DNA from 2 places in the Lysobacter sp. Soil_N_23 genome. Region 1 is predicted to be linked to the other one. Evidence: predicted binding sites of a transcription regulator. Region 1 holds the regulator's gene; the other holds the start of a gene.
What was found. Region 1 encodes HrcA, which represses chaperone genes, less so after heat shock. Its sites were predicted from a motif close to TTNGCACTCNNNNNNNNNGAGTGCNAA; they were not measured.
Positions count from the first base shown of each region.

Region 2: the regulator HrcA is predicted to act here: its motif matches at 3,680-3,706, upstream of groES (co-chaperone GroES).

Region 1 covers NZ_JBDGKY010000012.1:26,417-34,443, reverse strand. Annotated here, with positions in the region: gene dnaJ (molecular chaperone DnaJ) at 1-427, opposite strand, end outside; gene dnaK (molecular chaperone DnaK) at 578-2,488, opposite strand; gene grpE (nucleotide exchange factor GrpE) at 2,638-3,180, opposite strand; gene hrcA (heat-inducible transcriptional repressor HrcA) at 3,369-4,424, opposite strand; gene recN (DNA repair protein RecN) at 4,566-6,230, shown strand; gene AC3A3X_RS10585 (potassium channel family protein) at 6,332-6,766, opposite strand; gene fur (ferric iron uptake transcriptional regulator) at 6,873-7,274, opposite strand; gene AC3A3X_RS10575 (outer membrane protein assembly factor BamE) at 7,463-7,858, shown strand; gene AC3A3X_RS10570 (RnfH family protein) at 7,910-8,027, opposite strand, start outside.
Region 2 covers NZ_JBDGKY010000007.1:72,670-80,696, reverse strand. Annotated here, with positions in the region: gene AC3A3X_RS07570 (protein-disulfide reductase DsbD) at 1-1,716, opposite strand, end outside; gene cutA (divalent-cation tolerance protein CutA) at 1,709-2,050, opposite strand; gene AC3A3X_RS07560 (hypothetical protein) at 2,179-2,664, shown strand; gene AC3A3X_RS07555 (helix-turn-helix domain-containing protein) at 2,767-3,168, opposite strand; gene groES (co-chaperone GroES) at 3,768-4,055, shown strand; gene groL (chaperonin GroEL) at 4,199-5,836, shown strand; gene AC3A3X_RS07540 (S8 family serine peptidase) at 6,650-8,027, shown strand, end outside.

The sequences.
Region 1 (8,027 bases):
CGTCGAGGGTCGGGATCTCGATGGTCTTCTCGATGCCGCCCACCGCCTCTTCCAGCGTCAGCTCCATCACGTAGCCGATGTCGGCACCGCGACGCGGGCCGCGCGCACCGCCGCCTCCGCCAAAGATGTTGCCGAAGATGTCACCGAAGATGTCGCCCATGTCGGCGTAGCCGGCACCGCCACCACCACCGCCCATGCCGTGCTCGAAGGCGGCGTGGCCGTGCTGGTCGTAGGCGCGACGGCGATTGCCGTCGGTCAGGACCTCGTAGGCTTCCTTGCACTCCTTGAACGTCGCCTCGGCGGCGGCGTCTCCCGGATTGCGGTCCGGGTGGTGCTTCATCGCGCAGCGGCGATAGGCCTTCTTCAGGTCTTCGTCGCTGGCGTCACGGGCCACGCCCAGGACTTCGTAGTAATCGCGCTTGCTCATTTGCCGGGGTTGACTCGGTGACTCGGTAAGGGGGAATCGTCAAAGCGAAGGACCACAGGGTCCACGAACACGAGAAAAGGGAACCGGTTGCGGAAGCACTGCCGATGGCTGCGCTGTCCTCAATCCGGCTCCCCGTCTCCTGCTCCCGCCTTACTTCTTGTCGTCCTTGACTTCAGTGAACTCCGCGTCCACGACGTCATCAGACTTGGGCGCGCTGCCACCGGCATCCTGGCCCGGCTGCGACGCGGCGGCGGCAGCGGCGAACAGCGACTGCGCAGCTTCCTCCAGCACCTTCGACTTGGCCTCGATCTGGCCCTTGTCGTCGCCCTTCATCGCCGTCTCGAGCTCGGCGATCGCGCCTTCGGTGCGGCCGATCACGTCGCCGGCTACCTTGTCGCCGTTGTCCTTGATCGCGCTGCGGGCGTTGTGGATCAACGCGTCGGCGTGGTTGCGGGCCTGCACCAGCTCGTGGAACTTCTGGTCTTCCTCGCGGTTGGCTTCCGCGTCGGCGACCATCTTGGCGATCTCGTCCTCGGACAGGCCGGAACCGGCCTTGATCTCGACCTTCTGTTCCTTGTTGGTCTTCTTGTCCTTGGCCGACACGTGCAGGATGCCGTTGGCGTCGATGTCGAACGAAACTTCCACCTGCGGCATGCCGCGCGGCGCGGCCTCGATGCCGGTCAGGTCGAAGCGGGCCAGCGACTTGTTGTAGCGGGCCTGCTCGCGCTCACCCTGCAGCACGTGCACGGTCACCGCGGACTGGTTGTCCTCGGCGGTGCTGAAGGTCTGCGAGGCCTTGGTCGGGATGGTGGTGTTCTTCTCGATGATCTTGGTGAATACGCCGCCCAGGGTTTCGATGCCCAGCGACAGCGGGGTCACGTCGAGCAGCAGCACGTCCTTGACGTCGCCGGCCAGCACGCCGCCCTGGATCGCGGCACCCACGGCCACGGCCTCGTCGGGGTTGACGTCCTTGCGCGGTTCCTTGCCGAAGAACTCGGCCACGGCCTGCTGCACCTTCGGCATGCGGGTCTGGCCGCCGACCAGGATCACTTCGCTGATCTCGCTGGCACGCAGGCCGGCGTCGTTCAGGGCGATGCGGCACGGCTCGATGGTGCGCTTGACCAGGTCCTCGACCAGGGCTTCGAGCTTGGCGCGGGTCAGCTTGATGTTGAGGTGCTTCGGGCCGGAGGCGTCGGCGGTGACGTACGGCAGGTTGACCTCGGTCTGCTGCGCGCTCGACAGCTCGATCTTGGCGCGCTCGGCCGCGTCCTTCAGGCGCTGCAGGGCCAGCGGGTCCTTGCGCAGGTCGATGCCCTGGTCCTTGAGGAACTCCTCCACCAGGTAATCGATGACGCGCTTGTCGAAGTCTTCGCCGCCCAGGAAGGTGTCGCCGTTGGTGGCCAGCACCTCGACCTGCATCTCGCCGTCGACCGAAGCAATCTCGATGATCGACACGTCGAACGTGCCGCCGCCGAGGTCGTAGACCGCGACCTTGCGGTCGCCGCCCTTCTTGTCCATGCCATAGGCCAGCGCGGCTGCGGTCGGCTCGTTGATGATGCGCTTGACGTCGAGGCCGGCGATCTTGCCGGCGTCCTTGGTCGCCTGGCGCTGGCTGTCGTTGAAGTAGGCCGGCACGGTGATCACCGCCTCGGTGACCGTCTCGCCCAGGTAGGCCTCGGCGGTCTTCTTCATCTTCGCCAGCACTTCAGCGGAAATCTGCTGCGGCGCCATGTTCTTGCCGTCGGCCGTGGCGACCCAGGCGTCGCCGTTCTCGTGCGCGGCAATCGAGTACGGCACCAGGTCGAGGTCCTTCTGGACTTCGGCGTCGGTGAACTTGCGGCCGATCAGACGCTTGACCGCGAAAAAGGTGTTCTTGGGGTTGGTGACGGCCTGGCGCTTGGCCGAGGCGCCGACCAGGACTTCGCCGTCCTTGGTGAAGGCCACGATCGAAGGCGTGGTGCGGTCGCCTTCGGCGTTTTCGATGACCTTGGCCTTGCCGCCTTCCATGATCGCGACGCACGAATTGGTCGTGCCCAGATCGATACCGATGATCTTGCCCATGTGTATAGCTCCCTCGCTAATGCTTGAAATGGTGTGGCGCCGAATCTGTGGTGGCGCCGATGTGCGTTATCTGGGGGTCGGCGGCGTGCTCTTCAAGTTCACGCTCTTCAAGCGATCACGCGCCTTGAGCGGAGCCCTGCCCCGATCGTTCAGTCGTGCTTGGCCACCACCACCAGCGCAGGGCGCAACAGGCGGTCGTTGAGCAGCCAGCCCTTCTGGTAGACCTGGACCACGTCGCCCGGCGCGTGCCCGGCACTCTCGACCATGCTCATCGCCTGGTGGTGCTCCGGGTTGAAGGCCTTGCCGGCCGGATCGATCGCGACCAGGCCGTTGTCGGTGACGACCTTGAGCAGCTGGCGCAGGGTCAGCTCCATGCCTTCGCGCAGGTGCTGGGCGGTGTCGGCCTGGATGGTGAGGCCGGCCTCGAGGCTGTCGATCACCGGCAGCAGGTCGCCGAGCACACGCTCGTTGGCGAACTTGCGCGCCATGTCGATGTCGCGGGCCATGCGCTTGCGCTGGTTCTCCAGTTCGGCGCGTTCGCGCAGCGAGTCCTCACGCAGTTGCGCCAGTTCGGCGCGGGCGGCCTGCAGTTGCGCGGCCAGCGAATCGCCGCCATCGGCGTCGTTGGCGAGTCCCAGGTCGCTGCCGGGGGTGTCGTTGTCGGGGGTGTCTTGCGGATCGATCTGGGTCATGCGGTGCTCCATCCCTGCGCCAAGGGCGCCAAACAATTCGGAAATCCGCGCTCGAGGCGCGACAGGGCAGCAATGGGGCCGCCCTGCGAGGTTTCAAGACGAACTGCGCCGTGGGCGACGGCCAGGTGCCTTCCCGGCCGGCCAGAGGGTGTTCCCGGTTTCAGCGGCGGTTGCCGCAGCCCGACCCGTCAGGACTCGGAATGGATCGCAGCCCCAAGCGCGTCGGCGGCGGCCTGAACCACCGGAATCACCCGCTCGTAAGCCATCCGGGTCGGCCCTATGACCCCCAGGACCCCCAGCACCTGCCCGCTACCCCCGCCGGCAACGTAAGGTGCGGTGACCAGCGACATCCCCTCCAGCGGCGCCAGCCCGGTCTCCTCGCCAATGAAAATGCGAACGCCGGGGGCCTGCACGGTACGTTCGAGCAGCTGCAGGATCTCGCGCTTGCGGGCGAAAGCGTCGAACAGGTCGCGCAGGCGGTCCAGGTCGGCCAGCTCCTGCACCCCCATCAGGCGGGTCTGCCCGGCCAGGACCATGTCGTCGCCGCCGGGAGCCAGGGCCTGCTCGGCCAGCTCGACCGACTGCGTCAGCAGCGACTGCATCTCGGTCTGGGCAGTGCGCAGCTCGCGCAGCAGGGTGGCGCGGATGTCGGCCACGGTGCGCCCGGCGAAATGGGCATTCAGGTAGTTGGCGACGCGCTCGAGTTCGCTGCTGTCGAACGGGCGACGGGTCTGCACGATCCGGTTCTGCACTTCGTTGTCGGCGAACACCAGGATCGCCAGCACGCGCGCGCCGTCGAGCGGAACGAAATCGATGCGGCGGAAGGCGAACTGCTCGCGCCGCGGCACGCTGACCACGCCGACGAAGTGGGTCATCGCCGACAGCAGCTCCGAGGCGCTGCCGAGCAGGGCCTGGGTGCCGGAGCCGGCCGGCAGTTCGCCGCGCAGGCGGGCCAGGTCGGTGTCCGGCAGCGGCCGCACCTGCAGCAGCGAGTCGACGAACAGGCGATAGCCCTGCGCCGTCGGGACGCGGCCGGCCGAGCTGTGCGGCGCGCTGAGCAGGCCGGCGTCTTCCAGGTCGGCCAGGATGTTGCGGATGGTCGCCGCGCTGACGTCCAGCCCGGCGTGCCGCGCCAGCGTCTGCGAGCCGATCGGCTCGCCGCTGTTGATATAGCGGCCGATCAGGGTGCGCAACAGCTGCCGTGCACGCGGGTCGAGGCTGGGATCGGCAGGTTTGCGGCTCATGACCGGGATATTGATAGGGCGCGGCCCGATCCGGTGCAAGGGTTTTCGGTGCACGCCATTCCAGACCAGGCTGCCGATCTGAACCTGCGAGACGCTTCCCCGCTATCACGCCGCAACCCACACAGGGCACAATCGCGCTCCATGCTCGTCCATCTCTCCCTCAAGCAGTTCGCCGTGGTCAGTGAAGCCGAGCTCGGCTTCGGCCCCGGCCTGACCGTCATCTCCGGCGAGACCGGCGCCGGCAAGTCGTTGCTGGTCGATGCGCTGGGCCTGATCTCGGGCCTGCGTGCCGACAGCGGCGTGGTCCGCCATGGCGCCGACCGCGCCGAACTGGTCGCCGGCTTCAGCCTCGACGACGTCCCGCTGGCCCGCGCCTGGCTGCGCGACAACGAATTGGATGAAGACGACGCCTGCCAGATCCGCCGCGTGATCCGCGCCGACGGCGGCTCGCGCGCCTGGGTCAACGGCCGCCCCGTCACCCTGGGCCAGCTCAGCGAGCTGTCCACCCTGCTGGTCGAGATCCATGGCCAGCACGAGCACCAGGCGCTGCTGTCGCGCCCCAGCCAGCTGGCGTTGCTGGATGCCTTTGGCCGTACCCAGACCGAACTGGGCGCCGTCGGCGCCGCGGCGGCACGCTGGAGTGCGCTACTGGCCGAGCGCGATGCGCTGTCGGCGCAGGGCGACGTCTCCGACCGCATCGGCTGGCTCGAACACCAGCATGGCGAACTGGATCGCGAAGACCTGGAGGCCGAGGCAATCGCGCGCCTGCAGGACGACCATCGCCGCCATGCCCATGCCGCCGACCTGATCGCCGCCTGCGAAGGTGCCTTCGCCCGCCTCGGCGGCGAGGAAGGCCCGTCGCTTTCGCGCAGCCTGCAACAGGTTCGCAGCGACCTGCAACGCGTGCTCGAACACGAGCCGCGCCTGGGCGATGTCGACGGCATGCTCGATGCCGCCGCGATCCAGGTCGACGAGGCCCTCGCCCTGCTCGACCGGGTTCGTAGCGATCTCGATCTCGACCCGTCGGCGCTGGAAGCCATCGAGCAGCGCCTGACCCGCATCCACGAACTGGCACGCAAGCACCGCGTGCCACCCGAGCAGTTGGGCGCGCAGCGCGATGCGATCGCGGCCGAACTGGAATCGCTGCAAGGCGCCGGCGTGCGCCTGGCCCGCCTCGACACCGAGATCGAAGCCGCGCGTCACGACTGGCGCCAGGCCGCCGACGCGCTCGGCCGCCTGCGCCGTGATGCCGCAGCCAACTTGTCTGCCAGCACCAGCGCGCTGATTTCCGAACTAGGCATGGGCGGCGGCCGCTTCGACGTCCAGATCGAGCCGGTCGAAACCGATCGACCCGACCCGCAGGGTGGCGAGCGCGTGGAGTTCCTGGTCGCCGCCAACCCGGGCCAGCCGGCGCGGGCGCTGCGCAAGGTCGCCTCCGGCGGCGAGCTGTCGCGCATCTCGCTGGCGATCGAGGTCGCTGCGCTGGGACTGGATGCGGTGCCGACGATGGTCTTCGACGAAGTCGACACCGGCATCGGCGGCGCCGTGGCCGAGATCGTCGGCCAGAAGCTGCGCGCACTGGGCGCCAGCCGCCAGGTGCTGTGCGTGACCCACCTGCCGCAGGTCGCCGCGCAGGGCCATGCCCATTACCGGGTCAGCAAGGCGGCCAGCGAGGGTGTCACCCAGAGCGCGGTGCAACTGCTCAATGCCAGGCAGCGCGAGGAAGAACTGGCGCGCATGCTCGGCGGCGTCGAACTCACGCGTGAAGCACGGGCCGCCGCCAAGCGTTTGCTGGCCGACGTCTGACGTCGACGTAGGAGCGAGCTTGCTCGCGATCATGCGCCCGGGTCGCGAGCAAGCTCGCTCCTACCGGCAACTTTTGCACCCGGTCGCGAGCAAGCTCGCTCCTACGTCGGCGGGTTGGCGTCTTCGGCTGCCTTCTTGCGCAACGTCGTCTGCAGCACCGCCACCAGCAGCGCCACCGACCAGCCCGCCAGCAGCACGCCGACCAGGCTTTGCAGTGCACCGACCAGGCGCCATTCCGGCGGCAGCAGCACATCGCCGTAACCGAGCGTGGCATAGCTGACCACCGAGAAATACAGCGCGGTGTTCCAGGTCCACTCGGCGTTCTTCCACTCGTAGAACCACGCCCAGACGACGGTTTCGGCGCTGTGCAGCAGGATCAGCTCGATCACCACACGGACCAGGAAGAAATGCAGGTAGCGGCCTTCGCGCGGCCGCTGCGCCTTGGCGATCTGTTTGATCGTGATGGCGCTGTAACCGCTGTGCATCACCACGCAGATCGCGGTCAGCAGCAACGACCAGAGCAACTGGTTAAGCATGGCGTTCGTCCTTGTGGTTGGCCGTCACTCCACGATCCAATGCGACACGATCGGATGCGGCGGCGGTGCTTGCTCTTCAGGCCTGCCCTGGCCCGGACCTCACTTCTCAGCGCTTCTTGCGCACGTACAGCACCAGCGAGTGTTCTTCGATCTCGTAACCGTGCCTGGCAGCGATCTTGCGCTGCAGTTCCTCGATCTCCGGGCTTTCGAACTCGGTGATCTTGCCGGTGTCGACGTCGACCATGTGGTCGTGGTGGTGGCCACGGTCGAGCTCGTACACCGACTGCCCGGCCTCGAAATTGTGCTTGAGCACGAGCCCGGCGGCCTCGAACTGGGTCAGCACGCGGTAGACCGTGGCCAGGCCGATGTCCTCGCCATGCTCGAGCAGGTGGCGATAGATGTCTTCGGCGGTCATGTGGCGCGGCTTGGCCTGCTCCAGCAGTTCCAGGATCCGCAGGCGCGGGTGCGTGACCTTCAGTCCGACATTGCGCAGGTCTTGCGATTCCATCTGGATTCCTCGGGTCAAGCGTCGCCGGACGGGCGCGGCGGCCATGGCGGCGGCTGGTGCCGGGCGCCGGAACGCCCGATGAACGCTGTCGGGCCGCCGCCGCCTGCCTCCGCGCTTGGTGGATGCGGGCTTCAGTGTATCATCGCCGCGTTATCCGCCTGTCGTAGACACCGATGCCGAAGCACACGATGCACAAGCTCCTGTTGGTCCTTTCCATCGCCGTGGCCACCGGCGGGTGCGGCATCCTCTACAAGCAGCCGATCTACCAGGGGAACCTGCTGGAAAAGGCCAATGTCGACCAGCTGCAGGCCGGCATGAGCAAGCAACAGGTGTCCCTGCTGCTGGGCTCGCCGTCGATCGAGGACCCGTTCCACCACAACCGTTGGGACTACACCTCGACCCAGCGCGCCGACCGCGTTGGCCATACCGAGATCAAGAACCTCACCCTGTGGTTCGAGAACGACGCCCTGGCCAAGTGGGAAGGCGACTACTTCCCCGAGCAGGACGAAGAGCTGGCCAAGTCCGCGCCGAAACAGTTCGGCCGCAACCTGCCCAAGGAAAAGGACAAGCGCCGCGGGCGCTGAGTCCGGTCGTAGCGCGGCACCCGCGCTGACCTGCCCCACCATCCCTTCGAGCTACTTGCGCGGCACCTGCTGCGCGCGCCGGCGGCGTGACTCTTTCGGGTCCGCCTGCAGCGGCCTGAGCAGTTCCAGCCGGTCGCCATCGCGCAGCCGCGTGTCGACCGCCACGCGC
Region 2 (8,027 bases), on a different contig from region 1:
GAAGGCCAGCAGCGGCACGCCCATGCCCATCGCCAGCAGGAACAGCGCGGCACCGCCGAACACCGGGTCCTGGGTCTGGCCGATGTAGAGCACGCCCGCCGCCAGTGGCGGTGCCACGCATGGCCCGACGATCAGCGCCGACAGCGCGCCCATCACCGCCACGCCGGCCCACGAACCGCCGCGCTGGTGATCGCTGAGCGAGCCAAGCTTGTTGCGCAGGCCGGCCGGCAACTGCAGCTCGTAGAGGCCGAAACTCGACAGCGCCAGCGCGACGAACAGCAGTGCGAAAGCACCGATCACCCATGGGTTCTGGAAGGCGATCTGCAGGTTGGCGCCGACCAGTCCGGCAATCACCCCGGCGATGGTGAACACCAGTGCGCTCGCCAGCACGTAGACGAAGGACAGCGCGAACGCGCGGCGCGCGCCCAGGCCCGGTCCATGGCCGGCGATCAGCCCGGACAGGATCGGAATCATCGGCAGCACGCACGGTGTGAACGAGAGCAGCAGGCCGAAGCCGAAGAAGCTCGCCAGTGCCCACCAGCGGTTGGGGCCGGCCAGGGATGCGGCGAGGCGGCTGTCTTCGGCGAGGTCGCCGGACAACCCATCCCCACCCAACCCTCTCTTTGAAGGGGAGGGCTCAATGGCTGGAGCAACAGCGACGTCAGGGCTCTGCTCCCTCCCCTTCAAGGGGAGGGCCGGGGAGGGGATGGGTTGGCCGCCAGCTGCAGCCGGCCCAACCACCCCAGCCGGCAACGCAACCTCAACCGTCCGCGTCATCGGCGGATAGCAGATGCCATCGGTCTGGCAGCCCTGGAAGCCTGCAGTCAGCCGCACCGTGGCCGCATCGGCCTTGCTGCGCGTCAGCGCAACCGGCAATTCAACCTGGTCGAAATAGACCACCACGTTGCCGAAGTGCTCGTCGCGGTGGGCGACGCCCTGCGGCCAGCGCGGCGTGCCCAGGGTGATCCCGGCCTTGGCCGCGGCGCCATCGAGGCGGAGCGTGGTCTTGTCGCGATACAGGTAATAGCCCGGCGCCGGAGTGAAGCGCAGCAGCAGCGTGTTGCCGTCGCCGGCGATCGCTTCGAATCCGAAGGCCTGTTCCGGCGGCAGCGGCAAGGCATCGGCAGCGCCGGATTTGCCAGCCAGCAGTCCGCCGCCCAGCGGCGCGGCGCCGCGCGCAGGACCAAAGGCGACGACCGGTTGCGCCGCGGTCGCACTTGCCTCGGGCAGGGTGACACTCAGGCTGCGCGTCTGCGGCGGATAGCAGATGCCGGCGTCTGCGCAACCCTGGTAACGCACCTTCAGGGTGACCTGGCGTGCGCCGCCGCGGGCCTGCCCCGGCAACACCGCGGTGAGCGCCTGGCGATAGGTCTCGACCCGGCCGAAGAACTCGTCCTCATGGGCCTTGCCCTGCGGCAACTGCAGGGGCTGGGCGGCGAAAGCGGCATCGGACTGCACGGCGATGCGGTGCTTGTAGAGGTAGTAGCCGTCGGCGATGCGCCAGTGGATCTCGATCCGGTCGCCGCCGGGCGCCTGCGCGCGCAAGGCGAACGCCTCGTCGACGGGCAGCAGGTCGTCGGGATTGATCGCGGCATGCGCCAGCGTGGCGGCCAGGCCCGACGCGGCGAGCGCCGTCGCGGTCATGGCCAGGCTCAGCAGCGCGCCGTGCAGGCGCGACCGAACAGATTGAGTCTGCAATGGATTGGATTCAGTCATCTTTTCGGGTCTGTTCGGCCACCCACTGCAGGTAGGGGGCAAGGCCGCCAACGGCTTCGACCGCGACCGCCTCAGGCAGTTCATAGGAATGCAGCGCCTGCAGTCGGGCGATCAGCGCTTCCTGGCGATCGGCGGTGGTCTTGATCAGCAGCACGACTTCATCGGCCTGCTCGATCGCCCCCTGCCAGCGGTACGTCGACGACACCCCGGGCAGCACGTTGACGCAGGCGGCCAGGCGCTCGCCGACCAGGGCCCTGGCGATGGCGTCGGCGCTTTGCGGATCGGCGCAGGTACTGAGGACCAGCCGTACGGGCGAGGCGGGGGACGGGGTCATGAGGGGCGCAAGTGTAGCCGCCGCCCCGCGGACGGGCGAATTGTCCCCCTGGCCCGACCTTGCGCAGGCTGGCGGCGGATGACGTAGGCTGCCGGCGCCGGCCCGGTCCGGACGCTGGAGGAGGTTCGATGTCGCACCGCCATTGCCCACAGATCAACCTTGCCGCCAGGGCCATGCTCGCCCTGGGCCTGGCGTCCGCGATGCCGGCCACCGCGGCCACGCAGGCGGCGCCGGCCTACGGCATCGCAGTACACGCCGCCTGCCAGCTCGCTGCCGGTGCTACGTCGCGCCTGGTGGCGGACCTGAGCTGCGAAAGCGCCATGAATTGCTGGGGCGAGCCGGACGCGATGACCCTGGTCGACGCGACCACGGGCGAGGGCGTAGCGAGCTCGCCGGGGGACCTGCTCTATGTCGATGCCGGCGGCAACGTGCTGGCCGAACCGCCGATGCAGGGCACGATCCGCGCGATCTGGGCGGCGGCCATCGAGGTACCGCCCGCGCCCGCGAAACTGCAACTGGCCGTCGACGGCGTCGCCGCGACCGCGGCGTTCGAACCGGCGGCCGATTGCGCGGCGTTGCCAGCAGGCGCCGTGAAGCGGCTTACCGGCGGCTGATCCGCACGTCGGCCGCGCGTGCATGCTGGCCAGCGCGTAGGAGCGAGCTTGCTCGCGAAGGCTTCCGCAATGCCCCAGCACCGGTCGCGAGCAAGCTCGCTCCTACATGGATGCGGGCTTGCCGCGTCCGCGTCCGGTGCGCAGCTGCGCCAGTTGCTCCACGACCTCCACCAACGGCGCCTTCGACCGCGTCGGCGCTTCGCGGAACGCGGCCAGCAGCCGCAACTCGAGCGGGTCGTCGACCAGCAGCGCGTCCGCGGCCGCGACCGAGTCCAGCGCGGTGTCCGCCGACAGACTCATCGTGCCGCGACCGGTGGCGAGCCATTCGAACTGCACGCCGGTCACCATCGCGATCTCGCGCAGATGCGCCACGCTTGGATACTTGCCGCGTGCCGCCTCCCAATGGCCGACCGCGCTGCGTTGCACGCCGACCGCTGCGCCCAGGGCGGCCTGGGAGAGGCCGCAATGGCGTCGAGCCAGGCGGATCCGCTGCTGGGGAGTCATGTGGCCTCCGGCCTTGGGATACCGATATTCACTAGGTGATTGATACTCACCCAATGCTGTGTCCATTGGGTAGCACCAAGCGCCGATTGCAGCAGTGAAGTTCAATAGTTTCAAGCATTCCATTAAGGGCGTGATACCGACAGTCAGCAGGTCACCGCTGGTCGAAATAGCCTGCAAAGACGAAGATTGACGCCTGCCGACAAGGGCGTTGGTAGTGACAAGGCGTCGGTTCGGGGCCGTGCGCAGGACGCGACGAGCACAGGACAGCCACCTCCGCACCAGAAAGAGCGCGTTCCCTCGGGGGCGCGCTCTTTCTTTTTGTGGCCGCGACAGCTTGCCCTCACCCCAACCCCTCTCCCGCAAGCGGGAGAGGGGCTCCAACGAGGTGCCGAAGTCCGTGCATCGAAGTGCCGAAGCGCCGACTGTCCGGAGACGGCCGCCCCTTGAAAGGCTTTGGAGCGGCCCAATCTCCTGCGCTGTCCCGGTTCGCCGGGTTTCTTCGTCCCTGACATTGGCACTCGTCAGGGTCGACTGCTAAAATTCAAGCAGTTTTGCTGCCCGTTCAATAACTTACGTAAACCCCTCGGAGATTTGTCGCGATGAATATCAAGCCGCTCTACGACCGCGTGGTCATCAAGCGCATGGAAGAAGAAAAGATGTCCGCTGGCGGCATCGTGATTCCGGACTCGGCCACCGAGAAGCCGATCAAGGGTGAAGTCGTGGCCGTCGGCACCGGCAAGGTCCTCGACAACGGCAACGTCCGCCCGGTTTCGGTCAAGGTCGGCGACAAGGTCCTGTTCGGCAAGTACAGCGGTACCGAGGTCAAGCTCGACGGCACCGAATACCTGGTGGTCAAGGAAGACGACATCTTCGCGGTGCTCGCCTGAGCGAGCGAAGGCGGGAACAGGGAACAGGGAACAGGGAACGAAGCGCAATGCGCGCGTCCCGCATCCCGCCCCATCCCGTCGGTCGTCAAAGTCTTTCGTTCCCCGTTCCCCGTTCCCCATTCCCGCTTTTGAGGTAACAACAAATGGCTGCCAAGGAAATTCGTTTCGGTGAGGACGCGCGCGTCAAGATGCTGCGCGGCGTCAATGTGCTCGCCAATGCCGTCAAGGCCACGCTCGGCCCGAAGGGTCGCAATGTCGTGCTCGAGAAGAGCTTCGGCGCCCCGACCATCACCAAGGACGGCGTCTCCGTCGCCAAGGAAATCGAGCTTGCCGACAAGTTCGAGAACATGGGCGCGCAGATGGTGAAGGAAGTCGCTTCCAGGACCTCCGACAACGCCGGTGACGGCACCACCACCGCCACCGTCCTCGCCCAGGCGCTGATCCGCGAAGGCATGAAGGCCGTCGCCGCCGGCATGAACCCGATGGACCTCAAGCGCGGTATCGACAAGGCCGTCGTCGCTGCCGTCGACGAGCTCAAGAAGATCTCCAAGCCGTCCTCGACCAGCAAGGAAATCGCCCAGGTCGGTACGATCTCGGCCAACTCCGACGCCAACATCGGCGACCTGATCGCCCAGGCGATGGACAAGGTCGGCAAGGAAGGCGTGATCACCGTGGAAGACGGTTCGGGCCTGGAGAACGAGCTCGACGTCGTCGAGGGCATGCAGTTCGACCGCGGCTACCTGTCGCCGTACTTCATCAACAACCAGCAGTCGATGCAGGCCGAGCTGGACGATCCGTTCATCCTGCTGCACGACAAGAAGATCTCCAACGTGCGTGACCTGCTGCCCGTCCTCGAGGGCGTGGCCAAGGCCGGCAAGCCGCTGCTGATCATCGCCGAGGAAGTCGAAGGCGAAGCGCTGGCGACCCTGGTGGTCAACACCATCCGCGGCATCGTCAAGGTCTGCGCCGTCAAGGCGCCGGGCTTCGGTGACCGTCGCAAGGCGATGCTGGAAGACATGGCCGTCCTCACCGGCGGCACCGTGATCTCCGAGGAAGTGGGCCTGCAGCTGGACAAGGCCACCATCAAGGACCTGGGCCGCGCCAAGAAGGTGCAGATCTCCAAGGAGAACACCACCATCATCGACGGCGCCGGCGAAGTGTCGGGCATCGAAGGCCGCATCAAGCAGATCAAGGCGCAGATCGAGGAGACCTCCTCCGACTACGACCGCGAGAAGCTGCAGGAGCGCGTGGCCAAGCTGGCCGGCGGCGTGGCGGTGATCAAGGTCGGTGCTTCGACCGAGATCGAGATGAAGGAAAAGAAGGCTCGCGTCGAAGACGCGCTGCACGCCACGCGTGCGGCCGTTGAAGAGGGCATCGTCCCGGGCGGCGGCGTTGCGCTGCTGCGCGCCAAGGCGGCGATCGCCAGCCTCAAGGGTGCCAACGAAGACCAGAACCACGGCATCCAGATCGCCCTGCGCGCGATGGAAGCGCCGCTGCGCGAGATCGTGACCAACGCCGGTGAAGAGCCGTCGGTCATCGTCAACAAGGTCGCCGAGGGCAAGGGCAGCTTCGGCTACAACGCCGCCAACGGCGAGTTCGGCGACATGATCGAGCTGGGCATCCTGGACCCGACCAAGGTCACCCGCACCGCGCTGCAGAACGCGGCTTCGATCGCCGGTCTGATGATCACGACCGAGGCGATGGTTGCCGAGCTGCCGAAGAAGGACGAGCCGGCGATGCCGGGCGGCGGCATGGGCGGCATGGGCGGCATGGACTTCTAAGTCCTCCCGTCGAGTTGCTTGCGACACAAGGAACCCCGCAGCGATGCGGGGTTCTTTTTTTTGGGCCCTTCTTCCCTTCGCGTGAAGGTGGGGGTCTGCCTGTCGTCCCGAACGTAAGTGAGGGGTCTGCTTGTGTTGTTGTTGTTGTTGCAGTTGCTGTTGCTGTTGCTGTTGCGGCTTGGGCTTGCGTCTGCGGCCCGGCGGACGACGCTCCGGCATTTCGTTGCATGGTCTTCGGCGGCCCTCACCCCAACCCCTCTCCCGTAAACGGGAGAGGGGCTTCCAACGTCATTGAAGCCCGTCATCCCCGCGAAGGCGGGGACCCAGCGTCGTTGCTCTGATGCTCGTCCTTCCCGCGAAGGCGGGAACCCATGGACGTTGTTTTTGCACGTAACTCACGCGAAGGCGGAAACCCAATACCTCGCTGTGGCTTTCCCCATGCAAGCAAGCAATACAAAACCCTTCGATTTCCGCCTCGCGGAGTGACGGGTAAAGAGGCAAGACGCTGGGTTTCCGCCTGCGCGGAAATGACGGTTTTCCATTGGCGCAACGGGCAATTTCCATGCCACCCAGTTGCCCCATTCACTGGCCGAAGCGCACCGCCAAGCGCGTTTGACTCCTTGCGCTATCGCTCGAGCCCCGGGCACGGCGTGAAGCCATTGTGAAAATCCGACGCAGTCATCTTCCTGTGTCGGGAGGCGCGAATTCTTGTTGCATTGCCGCGCGCGGAGACGGCCTTTTTCAGGCAACAATGGCGCCACAGGGGGCTGTTCCATTTTGCGTCATCACCTACTTTGAAGAAGGGGATTCGCAGTGAAGAAGCCATCCGTACTCGCAGTTACGGCGATTGCCAGCGCCTGCATGGTAGCCATTGCCGCCATTGCCGCGCCGGGCTCAACCGCGCTGGTCCAGCAGTTGTTCCCTCTCGATCCCCCCGCCGAGCCCGAGGCCGGACCGCCGCGCGACGAAACTCCGCAACGCTGGTTCGTCGAACTCAGCGCCACCCCTGAATCCGAAGGCGGTTCTGCAAACTCGCTGCAGGCAGAGAAAAAGGCCTTCCGTGACGGCGCCCGCGCCGCACGCATCAACTATCGCGAGAACTTCGCCTACAACGACCTGTTCAACGGTCTGTCGCTGACGATCACGCGCAGCCAGCTGAGCACGGTCGCGCGCCTGCCTGGCGTCAAGGCGATCTATCCGGTTGAAGTGATGCGGATGCCCGACCCGGAAACCAACCCGCATCCGGACCTGATCACCGCGCTGTCGATGACCGGCGCCGACATCGCCCAGAGCGAGCTCGGCCTGGATGGTCGCGGCATCCGGGTGGCAGTGATGGACACCGGCATCGACATCGACCATCCCGACCTGGGTGGCAATGGCACCAACCACAGCACGCCGTTCCCGACCTCGCGCGTGATCAAGGGCTGGGACTTCGTCGGCGACGCCTTCAATGCCGACCCGGCTTCGCCCTCGTACAACCCGATCGCCACGCCTGACAACAACCCAGACGACTGCAACGGCCACGGCACCCACGTGTCGGGCATCATCGGCGCCAACGGCGCGATCAAGGGCGTGGCGCCGAAGGTCAAGTTCGGCGCCTATCGCGTCTTCGGCTGCGAAGGCTCGACCACCGCCGATATCATGATCGCGGCGATGGAGCGCGCGCATCGCGACGGCATGGACGTGCTCAACATGAGCATCGGTTCGACCTACCAGTGGCCCGAATACCCGACTGCCAAGGCGGCCTCGCGCCTGGTCAACAAGGGCATCGTGGTCGTCGCCTCGGCCGGCAACAGTGGCGCCACCGGCTTGTACTCGACCGGAGCCCCGAGCACCGGCGACAAGGTCATCAGCGTCGCCTCGTTCGACAACATCTCCGCGCGCCAGCGGTACTTCACGGTATCCCCGGACGGATTGCGGGTCGGATTCAACCCGGCCACAGGTTCGCCCCAGGCGCCGGCTTCCGGCACCTTGCCGCTGGGTCGCGTCGGTGACCTCAACAGTGCCGATGCCGCCTGCGCACCATTGCCCCCGGGCAGCCTTGCCGGCCAGGCGGTGCTGATCCGTCGCGGTACCTGCACGTTCTACATCAAGGCGATCAATGCGCAGAACGCGGGCGCCGCCGCCGTGGTGATCTACGACAACGCGTCGGCCGCACCGTTGAATCCGACCGTTGCCGGCACTCCATCGG